Regions from separate parts of the Diaphorobacter sp. C33 genome, predicted to be linked through region 2. Evidence: predicted binding sites of a transcription regulator. Region 2 holds the regulator's gene; each other region holds the start of a gene.

What was found. Region 2 encodes FNR, which switches genes on or off when oxygen is low (the NO sensors DNR and NnrR bind a similar motif). Its sites were predicted from a motif close to TTGATNNNNATCAA; they were not measured.
Region 1: the regulator FNR is predicted to act here: its motif matches at 1,162-1,175, upstream of QY917_RS06645 (type IV pili methyl-accepting chemotaxis transducer N-terminal domain-containing protein).
Region 3: the regulator FNR is predicted to act here: its motif matches at 4,350-4,363, upstream of QY917_RS07640 (DASS family sodium-coupled anion symporter).

Annotation. Positions count from the first base shown of each region.
Region 1 is NZ_CP129980.1:1,404,479-1,411,187, forward strand. Features, by position in the region: gene QY917_RS06645 (type IV pili methyl-accepting chemotaxis transducer N-terminal domain-containing protein) at 239-1,081, opposite strand; gene moaA (GTP 3',8-cyclase MoaA) at 1,228-2,364, shown strand; gene mobA (molybdenum cofactor guanylyltransferase MobA) at 2,425-3,060, shown strand; gene glp (gephyrin-like molybdotransferase Glp) at 3,087-4,445, shown strand; gene QY917_RS06665 (thioredoxin family protein) at 4,528-4,863, shown strand; gene rnhA (ribonuclease HI) at 4,890-5,336, opposite strand; gene QY917_RS06675 (class I SAM-dependent methyltransferase) at 5,375-6,154, opposite strand; gene gloB (hydroxyacylglutathione hydrolase) at 6,153-6,709, shown strand, end outside.
Region 2 is NZ_CP129980.1:335,357-342,065, forward strand. Features, by position in the region: gene ccoG (cytochrome c oxidase accessory protein CcoG) at 1-1,016, shown strand, start outside; gene QY917_RS01625 (FixH family protein) at 1,078-1,356, shown strand; gene QY917_RS01630 (hypothetical protein) at 1,433-1,720, shown strand; gene fnr (fumarate/nitrate reduction transcriptional regulator Fnr) at 1,762-2,505, opposite strand; gene hemN (oxygen-independent coproporphyrinogen III oxidase) at 2,677-4,059, shown strand; gene QY917_RS01645 (sulfite exporter TauE/SafE family protein) at 4,063-4,782, shown strand; gene QY917_RS01650 (cell division protein ZapA) at 5,424-5,768, opposite strand; gene QY917_RS01655 (hypothetical protein) at 5,765-6,004, opposite strand; cobalamin riboswitch at 6,039-6,283, shown strand; gene QY917_RS01660 (TonB-dependent receptor) at 6,363-6,709, shown strand, end outside.
Region 3 is NZ_CP129980.1:1,601,952-1,608,660, forward strand. Features, by position in the region: gene argG (argininosuccinate synthase) at 1-1,103, shown strand, start outside; gene queC (7-cyano-7-deazaguanine synthase QueC) at 1,194-1,913, opposite strand; gene QY917_RS07625 (7-cyano-7-deazaguanine/7-aminomethyl-7-deazaguanine transporter) at 1,910-2,578, opposite strand; gene QY917_RS07630 (RNA polymerase sigma-70 factor) at 2,926-3,789, shown strand; gene QY917_RS07635 (carboxymuconolactone decarboxylase family protein) at 3,872-4,327, shown strand; gene QY917_RS07640 (DASS family sodium-coupled anion symporter) at 4,471-6,003, shown strand; gene murB (UDP-N-acetylmuramate dehydrogenase) at 6,109-6,709, opposite strand, start outside.

The DNA.
Region 1 (6,709 bases), 1.1 Mb from region 2:
CGGCCTGCGCCAACCCCTGGTTAGCCAGCCCTGGTTAGTAGAGCGAGTGGAGAGTGGCGTGGCACATCCGCCGGGGACTCGCGGCTGGGCGGTCGAGCCAAAGCCGTGTCCCGCGCGCCACAGCTGCTGCCCAGCGGGGCAACCAGCCCAGCCACGTCGGCCTTCCCTCCCCCGGAAAAGCGGCGCAGCCGGGCGCCGCGCCGATGAGACACGCAGTTGCTCTTGTGGCCGCAGGGGGTCAGCCCAGCACGTCCTGCAGGGCCACCTCGTACAGCGAAGTCAAGCTGTCCGTAACCTCCAGCAGGCGCTCGCTGGTGGTGGCCACGTTTTCCAGGCCGCGCGGGTCTGGCTGGCGCTTGAGGGCGGCCTCGAAAAACACCCACTGCGCCTGGCCCAGTTCCAGTGCCGAGCGGATGGCCAGGGTGGAGATGGGAGCCTTGTTCAACTGCGCGAGGGCACGCTGGAACTCATCGGCGTCGCCCGTCATCTGCTCGCGCACCGTGCGGCTGTCAAGGCCGGCGGCCAACAGCTCATAGTTCTTGGCCAGGCGCTGCGACAGCATGCGCTGGCGCCCGGCGGTGTTGACCAGGCGTGCCGTGGGCGCCTGGGCCAGCCGCTCGAGGGCCTCGGTGGTGGTGTTGGCAGCAGCCAGCATTTGGTCGGCCTGGGCCGACACGGCCTGAAAGCCCTCCTTCGTCGGCGCCTGGGCCGTGAGCGCGTCCAGGCGGTCCGCGTTGCGGCGCACGTCCGCCAGCAGCCGCGCCACCTCGGGCGGCCAGCTCTGGCGGTCCATGTCCTCGAAGCCGGAATGCACCTGCCGGCGGGTGTGTTCCAGCGCATCGCGGGCGCGCGCGGCACCCACGTTCAGGTACAGCTGGCCGTAGACCTTGGCGGTGCGCTGGGACAGCGCCCGAAAGCGCGCCGTGCGGTTGATGGCCGTGGCCAGGGCCATGCGCGCCTGGGCCGACAGCGGCAGGGCCGGCACCAGCAACACGGTGGCCAGCGCGCGCACAGCGGTGCGGCGGCCGCGCCGGCAGGCGGCGACGGAGGGAGGGGTGGGGACTGGGCGTTGGTTCTGCATGCGCCGTATTCTCAAATCGCCCTCCCGCGCCCCCTATGACACTGGTCAAAGGCACCTCATGTCGCTGCCGTGACAGCAGATTGATCAACATCAATTTAGCGGGCAGCCGCCATACCCCTACGACGCCGATGGGGCACAATTTCGCCATGGCTGAACGTGTCATTCCCCTCGTGGATCAGCGCAGCAAGGTGCTGCAGCCCCCTGCGCTCCTGGCCGCGGCACCCGCTACCGGACTGCTGCAGGACACGCTCTCCCGTCCCTTGCGCGACCTGCGCATCAGCGTGACGGACCGCTGCAACTTCCGCTGCGGCTACTGCATGCCCAAGGAAGTGTTCGACAAGCACTACCGCTACCTGCCGCACAGCGACCTGCTGAGCTTTGAAGAGATCACGCGGCTGGCGCGCCTGTTCATGGCGCATGGCGTGCGCAAGATCCGCCTCACCGGCGGCGAGCCGCTGCTGCGCAAGGACCTGGAGAACCTGGTTGCCCAGTTGGCGGAACTGCGCACGCTGGAGGGCCGCGTGCCCGACCTCACGCTGACCACCAATGGATCTCTGCTGGCGCGCAAGGCGCGCGCCCTCAAGGCCGCGGGCCTGCGGCGCGTCACCGTGAGCCTGGACAGCCTGCAGGACGACGTGTTCCGCCGCATGAACGACGTGGACTTTCCGGTGGCCGACGTGCTCGCCGGTATCGAGGCCGCGCAGGCGGCGGGCCTGGAGCACATCAAGGTCAACATGGTGGTCAAGCGCGGCACCAACGACCACGAGATCCCGGCGATGGCGCGCCACTTTCGCGGCACCGGCATCACGCTGCGCTTCATCGAATACATGGACGTGGGCGCCACCAATGGCTGGCGCATGGATGAGGTGCTGCCCTCCGCCCAAGTCATCGCGCGGCTGCAGGCCGAGCTGCCGCTGGTGCCGCTGGCCGCGCAGTCCGCCGGCGAGACCGCCAAGCGCTGGGGCTACGCCGGCCCCGACGGTCGCCACGACCCGCGCTTGGGCGAAGTGGGCGTGATCAGCAGCGTCACGCAGGCCTTCTGCGGCGACTGCAACCGCGCGCGCCTGTCCATGGAGGGCCGGCTGTACCTGTGCCTGTTTGCCTCGCAAGGCTGGGACCTGCGCAGCCTGCTGCGCGGCAATGCCAGCGACGTGCAGATCAGCGCCGCCATCGCCCACATCTGGCAGGGGCGCGGCGACCGCTATTCCGAGCTGCGTGCCAGCCTGCCACCCGAGACGGGCAGCGGCCAGCGGCGCATCGAGATGAGCTACATCGGCGGCTGACCCGCCGCCGCGCCGCAGGGACCTGCCCCGGCGCGCCGTTCACCACCCTTCTTCTTTCCCATGATCGACACCCACGACATCACAGGCCTCATCCTCGCCGGCGGCCGCGGCTCCCGCATGGGCGGGGTGGACAAAGGCCTGCAGAACTTCCGCGGCTTGCCGCTGGCGCTGCACACGCTGATGCGGCTGCAGCCGCAGGTGGGCGACGTGATGATCAACGCCAACCGCAACCTGGCGGCCTATGAATCATTCGGAGTGCCGGTGTGGCCTGATGGCCTTGCCGACTACGCAGGCCCGCTGGCGGGCTTTCTCACAGGGCTGGAGCGCTGCGAGGCCCCTTGGCTGCTCACCGTGCCCTGCGACACACCGCTGTTCCCGCCAGACCTTGCCGCACGCCTGGCCCAGGCCGCCATGCGCGAGGGCGCCGACATTGCCATGGCAGCGGCACCCGAGGCCGACGAGCGCGATGGCACCGTGCGCGTGCGCACCCAGCCGGTGTTTTGCCTGCTGCGCGTGACGCTGCTGGAGAGCCTGGTGCGCTTCACGCAGGGCGGCGGGCGCAAGATCGACCGCTGGACCGAACAGCACGCCTGCGCCGTGGTTCCGTTCGACCAGCCGGGCGACGACCCGCATGCTTTCTACAACGCCAACACCCTGGCCGAGCTGCACGCCCTGGAAGGCCTGGGCCACCGCTGAGCTGCAACCCTCCTTGCCCATACCGCATGAAAACCATTGACCAGATCGCCGCCGAGTTGCAGGGCTACGACCCGCAGGCGCTGCGTGCCGCCGATGTGAACACCTTCCTGGAGCGCCTGGTCGCGCCCGTCACCAGCACCGAAGAAGTCGGCATCTTCGACGCCCTGGGCCGCGTGCTTGCGCGGGACGTGGTCTCGCCCGTCAGCGTGCCGCCGCACGACAATTCGGCCATGGACGGCTACGCCTTCGACGGCGCCCAACTGCAGCCCGGCCAACCGCTGGTGCTGCGCCCGGTCGGCTCCACAGCCTTTGCCGGCGCCGCCTGGACCGGCACCGTGGCCGCTGGCGAGTGCGTGAAGATCATGACCGGCGCCATCATGCCGGCAGGGCTGGACACCGTGGTGCCGCAGGAGTTCACCACTGCCGAGCCCGACGGCCACATCCGCATCGCACCCGACGTGCTGCGCCGGGGCGACAACCGCCGCCTGCTGGGGGAAGACCTCATGCAAGGCCGCGTAGCGCTAGCAAAAGGAGAGCTGCTAGCGCCTGCTGCTATTGGCCTGGTGGCCAGTTTGGGCCTAAAAACGGTGACGGTGTACCGCCGGGTGCGCGTGGCCTATTTCTCCACGGGCGACGAGATCCTCAGCCTGGGCGAGCCACCGCGCGAGGGCGCGGTGTACGACAGCAACCGCTACACGGTCTTTGGCCTGCTGACACGTCTGGGCGTCCAGGTGATCGACCTGGGTGTGGTGCGCGACGAGCCCACACTGCTGGAAGCCGCCTTCCGCCGTGCGGCCACCGAAGCCGACGCCATCATTACCAGCGGCGGTGTGAGCGTGGGCGAGGCCGACCACACGCGCACCATGATGAAGCAGCTGGGCGACGTGGCGTTCTGGCGCATCGCCATGCGCCCGGGCCGGCCAATGGCGGTGGGCCGCATTCGGCCCGAATTACAAGCCAAATCCGATCCTAACGCGCTTCCATCAAGAGTTAACAGCTATCAAAATGGAAGCATTCAGAGTGCAAACGGCAGCAGCGTGCTGTTCGGGCTGCCAGGCAATCCTGTGGCGGTGATGGTCACCTTCCTGGCTTTCGTCCGCCCCGCGCTGCTGCGCATGATGGGCTGCACGCGCGGCGCACCGCCGCTGCTGCGCGCCGTCAGCACCGAGGCCATGCGCAAGAAACCCGGCCGCACCGAATACCAGCGCGGCCTGGTCACCACGGCCGCGGACGGCACGCTGCAGGTGCGCACCACGGGCAACCAGGGCTCAGGGGTGCTCAGTTCCATGGTGCAAGCCAACGGCCTCATCGTGCTGCACCACGGCCAGGGCAACGTGGCACCTGGCGACATGGTCGATGTGATGATGTTTGACGGCGTGATCTGACACGCCCGCGCAGCGGCGGCCGGCTTGGCCGCGTGCGCCGCAGCCCTACCCTGCCCCCATCGCCATCCTTGCAGGAGCCGCCATGCCGTTTGCCGCCACCCATCTCGCTCAGCCGCCTTCGCGTGAAACGGTGGACCAGTGGCTGGGCCCCACCGTGCTGGAGTTCGGTACGCCCTGGTGCGGCCACTGCCAGCGCGCCCAGCCGCTCATCGAGCAGGCCCTCGAAGACCGGGACGATGTGCGCCACGTCAAGGTGGAGGACGGCCCCGGCCAGCGCCTGGGCCGCAGTTTTGGCGTGAAACTCTGGCCCACGCTCGTGTTCCTGCGCGACGGGCGCGAAACGGCACGGCTGGTGCGCCCGCAGACGGCTCAGAGCATCCATGAAGCGGTGCAGGGCATCACCGCCACCACCGGCTGATCACCCGCAAGGCCCGGAACCCGGTCTCAGCGGCCCAGCGCCTGCTCCACACCCTTGTTGGCCAGCATGTCAGCGCGCTCGTTGCCGGGGTCGCCTGCATGGCCGCGCACCCAGTGCCATTCGATGCGGTGGCCCGCTTGATGGGCCAGCTCGTCTAGGCGCTGCCACAGCTCCACGTTCTTCACCGGCTGGCCGGCCGCCGTGCGCCAGCCCTTTTTCTTCCAGCCGTGGATCCACTCGGTGATGCCCTGGCGGACGTACTGGCTGTCCAGGTACAACGCCACCTGGCAGGGGCGCTTGAGCGCGCCCAGCGCCTGGATCACGGCCATCAGTTCCATGCGGTTGTTGGTCGTTCCCAGTTCGCCACCGAACAGCTCTTTCTCCAGCGTGCCTGAACGTAGCACTGCCCCCCAACCGCCGGGGCCCGGATTGCCCTTGCACGCACCGTCGGTATAGATCACCACCTGATTCAAAAAATAGCTCCCAGAAATAAAGAAAATGGCCCGTCGCCTCAGCCCGGGCCATGGCGCCGCGCTACCTGCACCTGCGCGGCAGCCGCCTGCGGCGCCTTGCGCCACGAAGGCTCCAGCAGGCGCATGCCCTGCACGCGCTTGACGGCGACGATCACATACGCGGCCCCGAAGATCGGCCACCAGCGCGCACCCAGCGCGTCCATCCAGCCGTAGCGCTGCAGCCAGCGGTCGCCGGCCACGGCGGGCCGGTAGCAGCCGAAGCTCATGGATTCCAGCTCAAAGCCAAGCAGGCGCAGCCAGTCGCGCAGGCGCCCGGGTGAAATGAACTCCCCCACGTCCGGCAGGAACAGCCGCCCCCCTGCGCCACAGCGCTGGTACAGGCGCGATCGCCGCTGCCGTAACCCCCACAGACTGAGCGGGTTGAGTCCACTGATGACCACCTTGCCCTCCGGCACCAGCACGCGGTGCACCTCGCGCAGCGCCGTGTGCGGGTCCACGCTCAGCTCCAGGGTGTGGGGCAGCGCCAGCAGGTCCAGGCTGGCCTCGGCAAACGGAAGCGCGACCGCATCCGCCAGCAGCGCCGGTGGCTCCTGAGCATCGCTACGCTCTAGCAGCAACTCCGGCGGCATCACGGCCAGCCAGCGGTGCGGCATGCGGTTGCTGCGCAATGCCTGCAGGCCCGGCATGCCCAGCTGCAGCGCGTGGTAGCCGAAGATGTCCGCCACCAGCTCGTCGTAACGCTCCTGCTCCCAGGCCAGCAGGTAGCGGCCAGGGGCAGTATCGAACCAGTGGTGCAAACCTATAATTTCGCCGGTCATGAAGAACTTGCTGCCATTGCCCGCCTTCGCCGACAACTACATCTGGATGATGTACGACGCGCAGCGTGCGGTCGTTGTGGATCCCGGCGATGCAGAACCCGTGTTGCAGGCGCTGCGCAGCATGGGGCTGCCATTGGAAGCGATTCTAGTCACGCACCACCATGGCGACCACGTGGGCGGGGTGAACGCCCTGCGCGAAGCCACGGGCGCAACCGTGTATGGCCCTGCCACGGAGCCCATGCCCGAGCCCCTCATCCGCCTGTCGGGCGGCGACACTCTGCAGGCGCTGGGCCTCACGTTTTCCGTGCTGGACGTGCCGGGGCATACGGCGGGGCATATCGCCTACTACTGTGCGGACATGGAAGGCGAGCCCCTGCTGTTGTGCGGGGATACGCTGTTCTCGGGTGGATGCGGGCGCTTGTTCGAAGGCACGCCCACGCAAATGCAGGCCTCGCTGGATACGCTGGCCGCATTGCCCGGCAACACCCGCGTATGCTGCGCCCATGAATACACGCTGTCCAACCTGAAGTTCGCCCGCGCGGTGGAACCCCATAA
Region 2 (6,709 bases):
GCGACCGCAGTGCCCGTATGCGCCTGGACAATGGTCCGTGGACATTTGAGAAGATCTGGAAAAAATCTGTCAAGCAAGCCATTTGGATTGCGGTCGCATTCTGGACCGGCTTCACCTTCGTGGGCTATTTCGTTCCGATTCGCGAGCTGGGGGGAGAGTTGCTGGCCCTGCAAGGAGGGTGGCAGATATTCTGGGTGATCTTCTATGGGTTGGCCACGTACGGTAACGCAGGATTCCTGCGCGAGCAGGTATGCAAATACATGTGCCCTTATGCGCGTTTCCAAAGCGCAATGTTCGACAGGGACACGCTGGTCGTCTCTTACGATCCTGAGCGCGGCGAGCCTCGCGGGCCCCGTAACAAGACGGTAGACCACAAAGCTGCGGGACTGGGTGACTGCATCGATTGCACGCTGTGTGTCCAGGTCTGCCCAACGGGTATCGATATTCGCAACGGACTGCAATACGAGTGCATTGGTTGCGGTCTCTGCGTGGACGCTTGCAATACCGTGATGGATAAGATGAAGTATCCGCGCGGGCTGATTCGCTTCTCGACGCAGAACGGCGTCAAGAACCACTGGACCCAGTCGCAAATGCTCAAACGCGTGCTGCGACCCCGTGTGTTGTTCTATTCAGCGGTGCTGGTGGTGTTGTGCATCGGCATGCTGGCCAGCTTGGTGGTACGCACCCCGTTGAAGGTGGACATCGTGCGCGACCGCGCTGCGCTCTCGCGCATCGTGGCGGGAGGCAAGCTGGAAAATATCTACCGGCTGCAGATCATGAACGCCACGGAGGGGGCGCAGCGCTACACCATCAGCGCCCACGGCATGGAAGGGCTGGAAGTGGCGTCCGAGACCGCAATTGACATTGGACCGGCGGAATCCCGATGGGTGGTTGTCCGTCTTCAAATTCCGTATGGCTCAGCATCTCCCGGATCGCATACGGTGTATTTCGATATTCAAGCGCAGGGTGATAAAGCCCAAGTGGCAGAGAAATCCGTGTTCCTCGTGCCTCGCTGAAGGCGGTCGCGGAATGCAAATGAACAAGCTGTGCTCATAAATGAGCGAGGAGTTGGTATCGATGTCGAGTAATTCCCCCATGAATCTGGAAGACGCAGGAAAGCCTTGGTGGACGTTTGGCCATGTCTGGCTTGTCATCGCGGGGCCGGTGATTGTCATCATTGCGGGCTTCGTGACCCTCTGGCTGGCCGTGAGCCAACCCGACCCCGTCATCGCGGAAGACTATTACCAACGGGGATTGAACATCAACGAGACCCTGAAGGAGTCTGGAGGCGACATGACGCCTGCCATGAAGGGGCGCAACCATGCAGCTACTCCGCTGGAGGACCAACCGCGTTGACCGGCAGGGCGAGTCCTCTTTGCATGCCGCAGAACAGATGCTACGCTGTCAACTACACCTGCTAGGAGATGGGCGAATGTGGATGCAACGATTGATGTGGATCGCGTGGCCGGCCTTTTTGATGGCGGGCGTCATGGAAATGGTGGTGTTCGCCTTCGTGGATCCAGAAGCGCTGCAGTGGTTTGATCAACCCCTGCATCTCTCGCGCGAAGGTGTGTATACCATCGCCTTCTTCACGTTCTGGTTCGTACTCATGGCTTCCAGCGCATTGACTACGCTGTTGTCACTCTCGCCCTTTGAGTTGAATCGCTGCCCCGTGCCCAAAGGGGCGCGGCCGGCTGATTGCGCCAAATACGTTTCCTGATCTTTCCGCCGATCAGTTATGAATGAGCAAAAAACCGAGGCTTAATGGCAGGCTTGCTGGCTGTTGACAATGCGCTTCAGCGCATCGGTATCGACGATGCGCACATGGCGCTGTTTTACTTCCACAATACCTTCTTCCACGAACTTCGAAAACGTGCGGCTGACGGTTTCCAGTTTCAATCCTAGGTAACTGCCGATCTCTTCCCGCGTCATGCGCAGCACCAATTCGGATTGTGAGAACCCCCGGGCATGCAAGCGTTGTACGAGATTCAACAGGAATGCGGCAAGGCGTTCCTCGGCACGCATACTCCCCAGCAACAGCATGACCCCATGCTCGCGAACAATCTCGCGGCTCATGATCTTGTGCACATGGTGCTGTAGTGCCGTTACTTCGCGCGACAACTCTTCAATACGATCGAAAGGCATGACGCATACTTCGGCGTCTTCAAGCGCTACCGCATCGCAAGTGTGGCGGTCGCTCACGATGCCATCCAGGCCAATGATCTCGCCCGCCATTTGAAAACCCGTCACTTGATCGCGACCGTCCTCGGTGGCGACACAGGTCTTGAAGAATCCGGTGCGGATGGCAAAAAGGGATGTGAAGGGTTCACCGTTCCGGAAAAGCGTGCCGCCACGCTTGATCTTGCGTCGTACAGCAACAATGTCATCGATGCGCTTGAGTTGCTGGTCGTCCAGACCCACGGGCATGCACAGCTCACGCAGATTGCAGTTTGAGCAGGCAACTTTGATGGTCTGGAGATTCGTATGCATGGGAACCCTGTTCATGGCTTGAGCTTACCTCTGAACGGCTGGGAGACATGGAATGCCGTAGGCCGTTGGACGACTTTGAGCCGAAGTCAAATTGTCGCCACAAGGACCTTATGGGCGCTTGATCAACGTCAAGGACTCATGGGGGACTCTACGGCACAGTGATATGAAAGTGCAAGGAATCCCGTCATGACCGTTGTTACAACAGAGCTCCTGCGTCGCTTTGACGTTCCAGGGCCGCGCTACACCTCTTATCCGACTGCTGATCGTTTTGTCGAGGCCTTTGGCGAGCGGGAATACATCCTTGCGCTGCAGCAGCGTCGCGTGGGGTCGGTAGCCAAGGCGATGCCTTTGTCGCTTTATGTCCACATCCCGTTTTGTGAATCGCTGTGCTATTACTGCGCGTGTAACAAGATCATTACCCGGCATCCAGAGCGGGCAGAGGTCTACTTGCGTTACCTCAGCCGTGAGATCGACCTGCATACGGCGCACTGCGGTGTGGGTCAGCATGTGAGCCAGCTGCATTTCGGCGGAGGCACGCCTACTTTTCTGACGGATGACGGTTTGCGCGAACTGATGGGCATGTTGAGGCGCAGTTTCGTCCTCGTTCCGGGGGGGGAGTACTCCATAGAAGTGGACCCGCGGACCGTGGATGAAGCGCGGCTGGGATTGTTGGCGGAGCTGGGTTTCAATCGCCTGAGCTTTGGCGTGCAGGATTTCGACCCTGAAGTACAAAAGGCCGTGCACCGCATTCAGCCTGCCGAAAAGGTGTTCGCGTTGGTCGATGCGGCTCGGAAGCTCGGGTTTGAATCGGTGAACGTGGATTTGATCTACGGGCTGCCGCGCCAGACACCGGAGTCGTTTGATCGCACCTTGGAGCAGGTAGCCGAGCTGCGGCCAGACCGGATCGCGCTGTATGCGTACGCTCACTTGCCAGAACGCTTCAAGTCGCAGCGACGCATCATCACGGCCGAGTTGCCCATGGCTTCGGCCAAGGTGTCCATGCTGGCCCGGTCACTTGATGTGTTCCAGGAAGCCGGCTACGTCTACGTGGGCATGGACCATTTTGCGCTGCCTGACGATGCGCTGGCGGTGGCCAAGCGGCAAGGCAGGCTGCACCGCAATTTCCAAGGCTATAGCACGCAGCCCGATTGCGACCTGATTGGTCTGGGCGTTTCTGCCATCGGGCGCGTGGGCGCTACTTACAGCCAAAATGTGAAAACGCTGGACGAGTATTACGACTGCATTAACCAGGGGCATTTGCCTGTGGTGCGCGGGCTGGCGTTGACCAAGGACGACTTGGTGCGCCGCGCAGTCATCATGGCGTTGATGTGCCAAGGTGAATTGCTGTTTGAGCCGTTGGAACAGTCTTGGCTGATTGATTTCCGCAGTTATTTCGATGCGGAATTACAGCAACTGCAAGAAATGGCGGCTCAGGGCTTGGTGAAAATCAGTGATGAGGGCGTTGAAGTCACGCCCATGGGGTGGTATTTCGTGCGCGGCGTGGCCATGGTGTTCGACAAGTATCTGCAGGCTGACCGTAACCGCGCTCGCTTTTCCCGGATTATTTGACCCATGCTGTGGGCGCTGGCCACGACGACCTTCCTGATGGGGCTGATGGGAGGGGCTCACTGTTTGGCGATGTGTTCTGTTCCCTGCGCGGCGCTTACGGGGCTGGGTGGCACGCAGGACGCCACCCACACCATTCAATGGGCGTCCCGCCGCGGAATCCTCCAACGGGTAGCGCAGTTTCACGTGGGGCGCCTGATCGGTTACGGCGCCGCAGGGGCGGTGGTTGCGCTGGCCATGGAGCAACTCGCATGGCTGGGGCAAAGCACCTCGGCATTGCGCCCCCTTTGGACGCTGATGCATGTGCTCATCCTCGCGTGGGGCGGGATGATGATGGTGCAAGCGCAGCAGCCCTTGTGGGTTGAGCGGGCGGGGCGTGCTGCCTGGGCGAAGGTCAAGCCCTTGGTCTCTCGGCCTGGCGGGCTCCTGACCGCGGGTGTGGCCTGGGCGCTCCTGCCATGCGGCCTTCTGTATACCGCACTGTTGACTGCCGCTCTCAGCGGAAGCGTGCTCCGCGGAGCCTTGTGCATGGTCCTGTTTGGCGTGGGAAGCGGTGTATGGCTGGTGCTGGGACCGTGGACATTTGGCCGCATTCGCGCTTGGATCGGCGTGAAGGGTGGGGCGTGGGGGTCTCGGCTGGCAGGTGGTGTGCTTTTTTCCCTGGGTGCATGGGCGCTGTGGATGGAGGTTGTCCATGGGCAGCCGGCGCCGTGGTGCGTGCCCTGAAAACAGCGTTTTGTGGAACCACAGCGACTCCGCGAAGCATGTCGTGGCAAGCGAATGGCGCAAACCGAGGCGCTCAGGCGTGACGTATCGCTGTCAGATCTATACCAGCGGAAGTGACGAGTCTGTTCTCATCGACGTGGAGAAATCCAGCTACGCATCGCTGCCTTACTGGATGCGCCACCGTACGTCTGGGGCGCGCGCTGCGTATCAGTGAGGTTGCCGAAGGACTGGGAAACGCCCGAACCACGCCAGGATATTTGGCATCGGTGCGACGACTACCAAGGTCTGCTCTGTGCCTTGCAGATGGGTGGGTTGCGCGCGCTGGCCGCGGAGCGCCGGATTTTCTGAGCAGGTATTGAGGTCGCTGGCACTCACCCGGAGCGAGGGCGCAAGCGATTACCAGAGAAAAGGTGTCTGCGAATGCCACCGGACCGGCATCCTGAACCGGGGGTTCAGGTGGGCGAGGGCAGCCAGGCGTTGGGTTCATCTGACGCGAGATGATCACGCTCACCGGGCGATGTACCAAGCCCGTGCTCAATGAGCATTGGTTCAAGGAAATATAAAGCCCGGCAGCATCGCAGACATGTTCATTGTAGTGGGCTGCCCGTGTGCGGCCAGGGGCCGGGCTTTTACCGTAATGGTTATAGGAGGCGCCCATCCTCGCCCAGCGCCTCGTCCAGGCGCAGGAGCAACTGCTGCACGCGCTCATCGCTGTCGTGCACGTGCGGCGCGACCGGGGTGGGGACGATGCGCGCAGGGGCTGAGGCGGCTGCCAAATCGGCGGCTTCGCGGTCGGCGATCTCGAAAGCCAGGTTGAGCGCCGCCAGCACGGCGATGCGCTCACGCGCGCGTACCTTGCCCGCGTCACGGATGCGCGTCATGGCGGTATCCACGCGCTCGACCGCCTCCAGCAGGCGCGACTCCTGGCCGTCGGGGCAGGCCAGGAGATAGCTTTGCTGGAGGATCTGTACCTCGATCTGCTTCATGGCGCGTCTTTCGTCTCGGCAGTGCCGGGGAGTTCGGGCTCGGCAGGCAGGCGGTCCAGCAATGCGTTCACGCGCGCACGGGCCGCCTGCAGGCGGGATTGGAGGGAATCGCGCTCCTGGGTGAGCGCCGCGACCTGTTGCGCCAACAGGGCATTGGTGCGCTGCAACTCGGCATGGCGCAGCAGCAGCCGCTCAACGCGCTCGGCGATCTGGTCGATGGAAGAGGGGGAGGCCATACGCTGCCGATTGTAGGGATCGGCGTGCGAACCATCGTAAAATTGCGCAGTTGGTGCTCGCGGCGTGGTTCACATGCCGCAGTTCAACGGGAAGCAGGGAGGGGCCCTCCGTCATGGAGTGCGTCCTGTGCCTGCGCTGCCCCCGCAACGGTCAGCGGATGAGCCGTACTTCGGCTCCCTCTTCATTGACAAGCCACTGAGCGCCTTGAACAAGCGTTTGGGAAGGCGATGCAGAGCGTTCCGCCAGCCCGGATACCGGCCAACGAGGTGGCTCCGCGTTTCCTTTTGTGAAACCTGGGCCGTTATGCCCAGGTGCCGACGGGGAGGTCGGCCGTGGCGATCTCTCTGTTTGCCCCACATGACAAACACCCGTCCGTTCAATGTGCGCTTGAGTGCGCTTTCCGTGCACGCGCGCGTCGCCGTGCTGCCGCTGGCGCTGGCCGCCGCTTTCCCCGCCGTGTCCCAGACCCTGCTGGCCCAGGCAGCCACAGAACCCCAACTGCGTGAAACCGTCATCACGGCAACCCGCGTGGCCCGGCCGCTGGCCGACATCGTGTCCGATGTGTCCGTCATCGACCGTGAAACCATCGAGGCCAGCGGCGCGGTAGGCGTCATTGACGTGATCTCGCGCCTGCCAGGCGTGCAGATCACGCGCAATGGCGGCCAGGGCAGCAGTGGCAGCGTCTACCTGCGCGGCGCGGAGTC
Region 3 (6,709 bases), 1.3 Mb from region 2:
TTGCCGCCATCCAGGCCGGAGCGTTCCACATCAGCACCGGTGGCATCACCTATTTCAACACCACGCCGCTGGGCCGCGCCGTGACCGGCACCATGCTGGTGGCCGCGATGAAGGAGGACGACGTCCACATCTGGGGCGACGGCTCCACCTTCAAGGGCAACGACATCGAGCGCTTCTACCGCTACGGCCTGCTCACCAACCCCGCGCTGAAGATCTACAAGCCCTGGCTGGACCAGAAGTTCATCGACGAGCTGGGCGGGCGCGCCGAGATGTCGGCCTTCATGACCAAGGAAGGCTTCGGCTACAAGATGAGCGCCGAAAAGGCGTACAGCACCGACAGCAACATGCTGGGCGCCACGCACGAGGCGAAGGACCTGGAGTTCCTCAGCAGCGGCATCCGCATCGTCAACCCCATCATGGGCGTGGCGTTCTGGAAGCCCGAAGTCGACGTGCCGGCCGAAGAAGTGTCGGTCACCTTCGACGAGGGGCAACCCGTGGCCGTGAACGGCAAGGAGATCGCCGACCCTGTGGAGCTGTTCCTGGAATTGAACCGCATCGGCGGCCGCCACGGCTTAGGGATGAGCGACCAGATCGAGAACCGCATCATCGAAGCCAAGAGCCGCGGCATCTACGAAGCCCCCGGCATGGCGCTGCTGCACATCGCCTACGAGCGCCTGGTCACCGGCATCCACAACGAAGACACCATCGAGCAGTACCGCCTGAACGGCCTGAAGCTCGGACGCCTGCTGTACCAGGGCCGCTGGTTCGACCCGCAGGCCATCATGCTGCGCGAGACCGCCCAGCGCTGGGTGGCGCGCGCCGTGACCGGCACCGTGACGCTCGAGCTGCGCCGCGGCAACGACTACTCCATCCTGAACACCGAGTCGCCCAACCTGACCTACGCGCCCGAGCGCCTGTCGATGGAAAAGGTGGAAGACGCGCCGTTCAGCCCACTGGACCGCATCGGCCAGTTGACCATGCGCAACCTGGACATCTCCGACACGCGCGGCAAGCTGGGCGTGTATGCACGCGCCGGCCTGCTGTCGCTGGGCGGCAATGCCGCGCTGGCGCAGCTGGAAGACGGCGGCGCGAAGAAAAAATAAGCATCAAACAGGCCTCTAGCGCTTGATGGACGTGCGCTAGCAGCTATAAAAACAGAAGCAACCACCCGGCAGGCCTGCCGGGTGGTTTTTTTATGCGCCGTTCAAAGAGCGCTGCGCGGTCCACTGCTCCCACCCCTGTGCGCGCAGTTCGCAGGCGGGGCAGCCGCCGCAGCCGTGGCCCCAGGCGTGCAGGTCGCCGCGCTGGCCCAGGTAGCAGGTGTGTGACTCGCACCGGATCAGTTCGACCAGGGCGTCGCCGCCCAGCCGCTGCGCCAGGGCCCAGGTGTCGGCCTTGCTGCGCCACATCAGCGGAGTTTCCAGCGTCAGCGGGCGGTCCACGCCCAGACTCAGCGCCACCTGCAGCGCCTTCAGCGTGCTGTCGCGGCAGTCGGGGTAGCCGGAATAGTCGGTCTCGGACATGCCGCCCACCAGCACATCCAGCCCGCGCCGATAGGCCAGCGCCGCCGCCAGGGTGAAGAACAGCAGGTTGCGCCCGGGCACGAAGGTGTTGGGCAAACCGTCCGCCTGCATGGCGATGGCCACGTCTTCGGTCATGGCGCTGCCGCCCAGCTGCGCGAGCACGTCCACCGTCAGCATGTGGTCCGGCCCCAACTGTCCCGGCCACGGCAGGGCGCGCACCCCGTCGATCAGCCGCTGCCGGCAGTCCAGCTCGACGCGGTGGCGCTGCCCGTAGTCAAAGCCCAGGGTTTCCACATGCCCATAGCGCGCCAGCGCCCAGGCCAGGCAGGTCGCGGAGTCCTGCCCGCCCGACAGCAGCACCAGCGCGCGCCGCTGCGGCAGGCGGCTCATGGCGCGGTCGCGAGCGGGGCCGCGCCCTCGCGCATGCTGCGCACGATGGCGGCCAGCGCCACGCCGTAGGCCGGCACGAAGAACAGCAGGCTCACGGCCAGCTTGATGACATAGTCCACCACGGCGATTTCGCCCCAGTGGGCGGCCATGAACGCGTCGGGGCTGCGCCAGAAGGCGATGGAGAAGAACGCCGCCGTATCCAGCGCCTGGCCGAACACCGACGCCGCTGCAGGCGCCAGCCACCACGAGCGGCTGCTCTGGCGGATACGGTCGAACACCTGGATGTCCAGCAGTTGCCCCAGCACGTAGGCGGCAAAGCTGGCAAAGGCGATGCGGAACACGAAGGTGTTGAAGTCACCCAGCGCCGCCCAGCCATTGAAGCGGCCTTCGTGGAACAGCACACCCACCACATACGACGCCACCAGCGCCGGCAGCATGGCGCGGGTGATGACGCGGCGCGCCTCGGCCTTGCCGATGAGCCGCACCGTCAGGTCGGTGGCCAGAAAGATGAACGGGAAGCTGAACGCCCCCCAGGTGCTGTGAAAGCCCAGCAAATTGATGGGCAGTTGCACCAGGTAGTTGCTGGCGATGACGATGGCGATATGGAACGCCACCAGGAGGGAGAGGTACAACGGCACGCGCGATGGTGCCTTCAGCGAGGTCATGGCAGTCCTTTTTGGATGGGACCTCTGCAATACCTGTAGGGATCAGCACGCTGCGAATCGGTATGGGACGCGAAGCGCAAACCACAGCGGTGGCAGGGCCACCCCGAGGATTTGCATCGACGCAGGCCACCGAGCCTACAGAGGCGTGCGGCACTACAAGTGTTGCGGAGGTTCCTGGATGGGGGCGAGGGAACCCATGGTGGCAACAGAGCCGGGGCGCGATTGTAGGCACATTTGCGCATCCCACCCGCGCACAGGGTTGCGCCGCGTATTTTTTTCAAGGCACCCCGTCACACAATGCATGCGCCGCACGTCTTAGGGGCATGAACGCGACAACCTCACTCGCCATGGACCAGCACCTCGCCGCCTTTCAGCAGCACCGCCCACGCCTGGCGGGCGTGGCCTATCGCATGCTGGGCAGCCGCACCGATGCCGAGGACGTGCTGCAGGACGCCTGGCTGCGTTGGCAGGCGACGGCCCTGGAGCGCGTGCAGACGGCCGAGGCCTGGCTGATCACCACCGTCACCCGGCTGTGCGTGGACCGGCTGCGCGCCGCGCGCATCGAACGCACAGCCTATGACGGCCCCTGGCTGCCGGAACCGTGGATCGCCGGCGACAGCGCCCCGGCCGCCGATGCACGCGCCGAACTGGCCAGCGACCTGTCCGTCGCGCTGCTCGTGGTGCTGGAGCGCCTCACGCCCGACGAGCGCGCCGCCTTCCTGCTGCACGACGTGTTCGACAGCGACTACCCCGAGGTGGCGAGCGTGCTGGGCAAGAGCGAGGCCGCCTGCCGCCAGCTGGTGCACCGCGCGCGCGCCCAGGTGCGCCAGCGCAGGGCGCGCTTCACGGCCACACCCGAGGCGTCGCGTGCGCTGGTGGAACGCTTCGTGCAGGCCATGCGCACGCAGGACCATGCGGCGCTGCTGGCGCTGTTCGCCGAGGATGCGCAGTGGACCGCCGACGGCGGCGGCAAGGTGCGCGCCGCCGCCAAGCTGCTGCACGGGCCGCGTGCGATCGCACGCCTGGCCGCGTCGGTGTGGCGCCTCTACCTGAGCCACCAGACCATGGAGGCGGTGGACGTCAACGGCGGCCCCGGGCTGCTGCTGCGTGACGCGGGCGGCGTGCGCGCCGTCATGGCCTTCGAGACCGACGGCGTACACATCCACGCGGTGTATTCCGTCCTCAACCCCGACAAGCTGCGCGGCCTGTAGGCCTGCGCGCTTCGCCCGGCACCGTCTGCGCGGCGGCGCCGCGTTCACCCCTTTTTTCTCACCCCCCTGCAAGGAGCCTTCCATGTCCTCAGCCCCCCGCATCAACCTCCCTCGCCACGCCGCAAGCTATGCCGCCATGTACGGCCTACAAAAGCACGTCGATGCGGGGCAACTACCCGTGCAGTTGCACGAGCTGGTGAAGATGCGCGCCTCGCAAATCAATGGCTGCGCGTTCTGCATCGACATGCACGCCCGCGAGGCGCGCGAGCATGGCGAAAGCGACCGGCGGCTGCACCTGCTCAGCGCCTGGCGCGAGAGCGGCGTGTTCGATGCGCGCGAATGTGCCGCACTGGCCTGGACCGAGGCCCTCACGCGCCTGGAGCAGTCGCAGGTGCCCGACGCCGTGTACGACGAGGTGCGCGCGCAGTTCAGCGAAGCGGAGATCGTGGAGCTGTCGATGGTCATCGTCACGATCAATGGCTGGAACCGGCTCAATGTAGCGTTCCGCACCCCGCCCGGGCGCTACACGCCGGCGTGAACTGGCGCCGCAGACGGCAACCTTGACCCAGGTCATGCACGCGCGACGGAGGCGGCCGCCCTGCCCGCCAGGCATGGCGGCGGCGGCGCACAATGACCGCAAGCCCTGGCCAGGCTGGGGCACTGCAAGGAAAGGAAGCTGCCATGACGTCATCCCCGGCCTCCGCGCTGCCCTCGTCGCCCGCACCCGCGGGCGGCTCCACACTCACCCAACGTGCCGGCCTGTGGGTGGCCATCGCCGTGCTGCTGCTCATCGCCTTCATGCCCGCGCTGCCGGGCCTGCCGCAGGCCGGGCAGATGATGCTGGCCGTCCTCGCGTTCGCGGTGATCCTGTGGATGACCGAGGCGCTGGACTATGCGGTGAGCGCCGTCGTCATCGGCGCGCTGATGATCGTCCTGCTGGCCATCAGCCCCGTGCCAGGCAAGGAGGCGGCAGGCGCCATGATGGGCACGCGCGCCGCGCTGCCCTATGCCCTGGGGGGCTTCAGCAACAGCGCCGCGGTGCTGGTGGCGGCGGCGTGCTTCATCGCCGCGGCCATGACGGCCACGCAGTTGGACAAGCGCATCGCGCTGCAGGTGCTCTCGTACGTGCCCGCGCGCGCCAACCACGTGGCGATGGGCGCGATCCTGGTGGGCTTTCTGCTGTCGTTCATCGTTCCCAGCGCCACGGCGCGCGTGGCCTGCCTGATGCCGATCATGCTGGGCTTCCTGTCGGCCTTCGGGGCGGAGCGGCGCAGCAAGTTCGCGGCGCTGGTGGTGATCACCGCCGCGCAGACCGCCAGCGTGTGGAACATCGGCATCAAGACCGCCGCCGCGCAGAACATGGTGGCCATCGGCTTCATCGAGAAGCAGTTCGGCCAGACCATCACCTGGGGCCAGTGGTTCGTGGCCGGGGCGCCGTACTCCGTCGTGCTGACCATCGCGCTGTACTTCGTCATGACGCGCATGCTCAGGCCCGAGATGGACCACATCGCCGGCGGGCGCGAGGCCATCCATCGCCAACTGGCCGAGCTGGGCCCCATGACCGCCAACCAGTGGAAGCTGCTGGGCATCACGCTGGTGCTGCTGGGCTTCTGGGCGACCGAGGGTGTGCTGCACGACGTGGACACCACCACCTCCACCATCGTGGCCATCGCACTGATGCTGCTGCCGCGCCTGGGCGTGATGGGCTGGAAGGAGTCGCAAAGGGGCTTCCCCTGGGGTACGGTGCTGCTGTTCGCCGTGGGCATCGCCATGGGTGCAGCCCTGCTCAAGACCGAGGCCGCGCCCTGGCTGGCACGCCTGATCGTGGACAGCCTCGGCCTGGCCAACGCCACGGCATTCGCCATCTTCATGCTGCTGGCGCTGTTCCTGATCGTGATCCACCTGGGCTTTGCCAGCGCCACGGGCCTGGCCTCGACCATGATTCCGATCATCATCAGCGTGATGCAGGCGGTGCAGACGCCGGGCATCAACCCCATCGGCATGACCATGCTGCTGCAGTTCGTGGTCAGCATCGGCTTCATCCTGCCGGTGAACTCGCCCCAGGGCATGCTGGCCTACGGCACCGACACCTTCGACATCAAGGACTATGTGCGCACGGGCCTGGTGCTCACCGCCGTGGCCATCGCGCTGCTGGTGGTGTTTGCGCTGACCTACTGGCCCTGGATGGGCTACATGACCCTGCCGGCGCACTGAGGCCCCTTCGCCGGTCGGTGGGCCATGCGAATCCAGGCATTTTTGGCCTGTAGCCCTTTACTGATAAGCGGTAGCAGCTATCAAAAGGTTAGCAGCTACCGGCTGCTAGACCACCACCGGCTCCGGCTCCAGCCGGATGCCGAAGCGCTCGTACACGCTGGTCTGGATGGCGCGCGCCAGCGTCATCACCTCGCCGCCGGTCACGCTGTCGTCGGGCGTGCCGCGGTTGACCAGCACCAGCGCCTGCTTGTCGTACACGCCGGCCTTGCCCACCGTCTTGCCCTTCCAACCGCAGGCGTCGATGAGCCAGCCCGCCGCCAGCTTGATGGTGCCGTCGGGCATGGGGTAGTGCACGATCTTCGGGTCGCGCGCGATGATGTCCTGGCACTGCTCGGGCGTGACCGTGGGGTTCTTGAAGAAGCTGCCGGCGTTGCCGATCACGGCCGGGTCGGGCAGCTTGGCACGGCGGATCTCGCACACCCAGTCAAAGATCTGCTGCGCCGTGGGCCGCTCCACGCCCGCCTCCTGGCGCTTGCGCTCCAGGTCCAGGTAGCCCAGCTCAGGCGCCCAGTCCTTGCGCAGCAGAAAGCGCACATGCGTGATGACCGCGCGCCCGGCCAGCCCCATGCCACGGTGCAGCCCCCCGCCCTCGTGGGGCGCCTGGGGCGCGGCATGCTTGAACACCGAGTCGCGGTAGCCGAAGGCG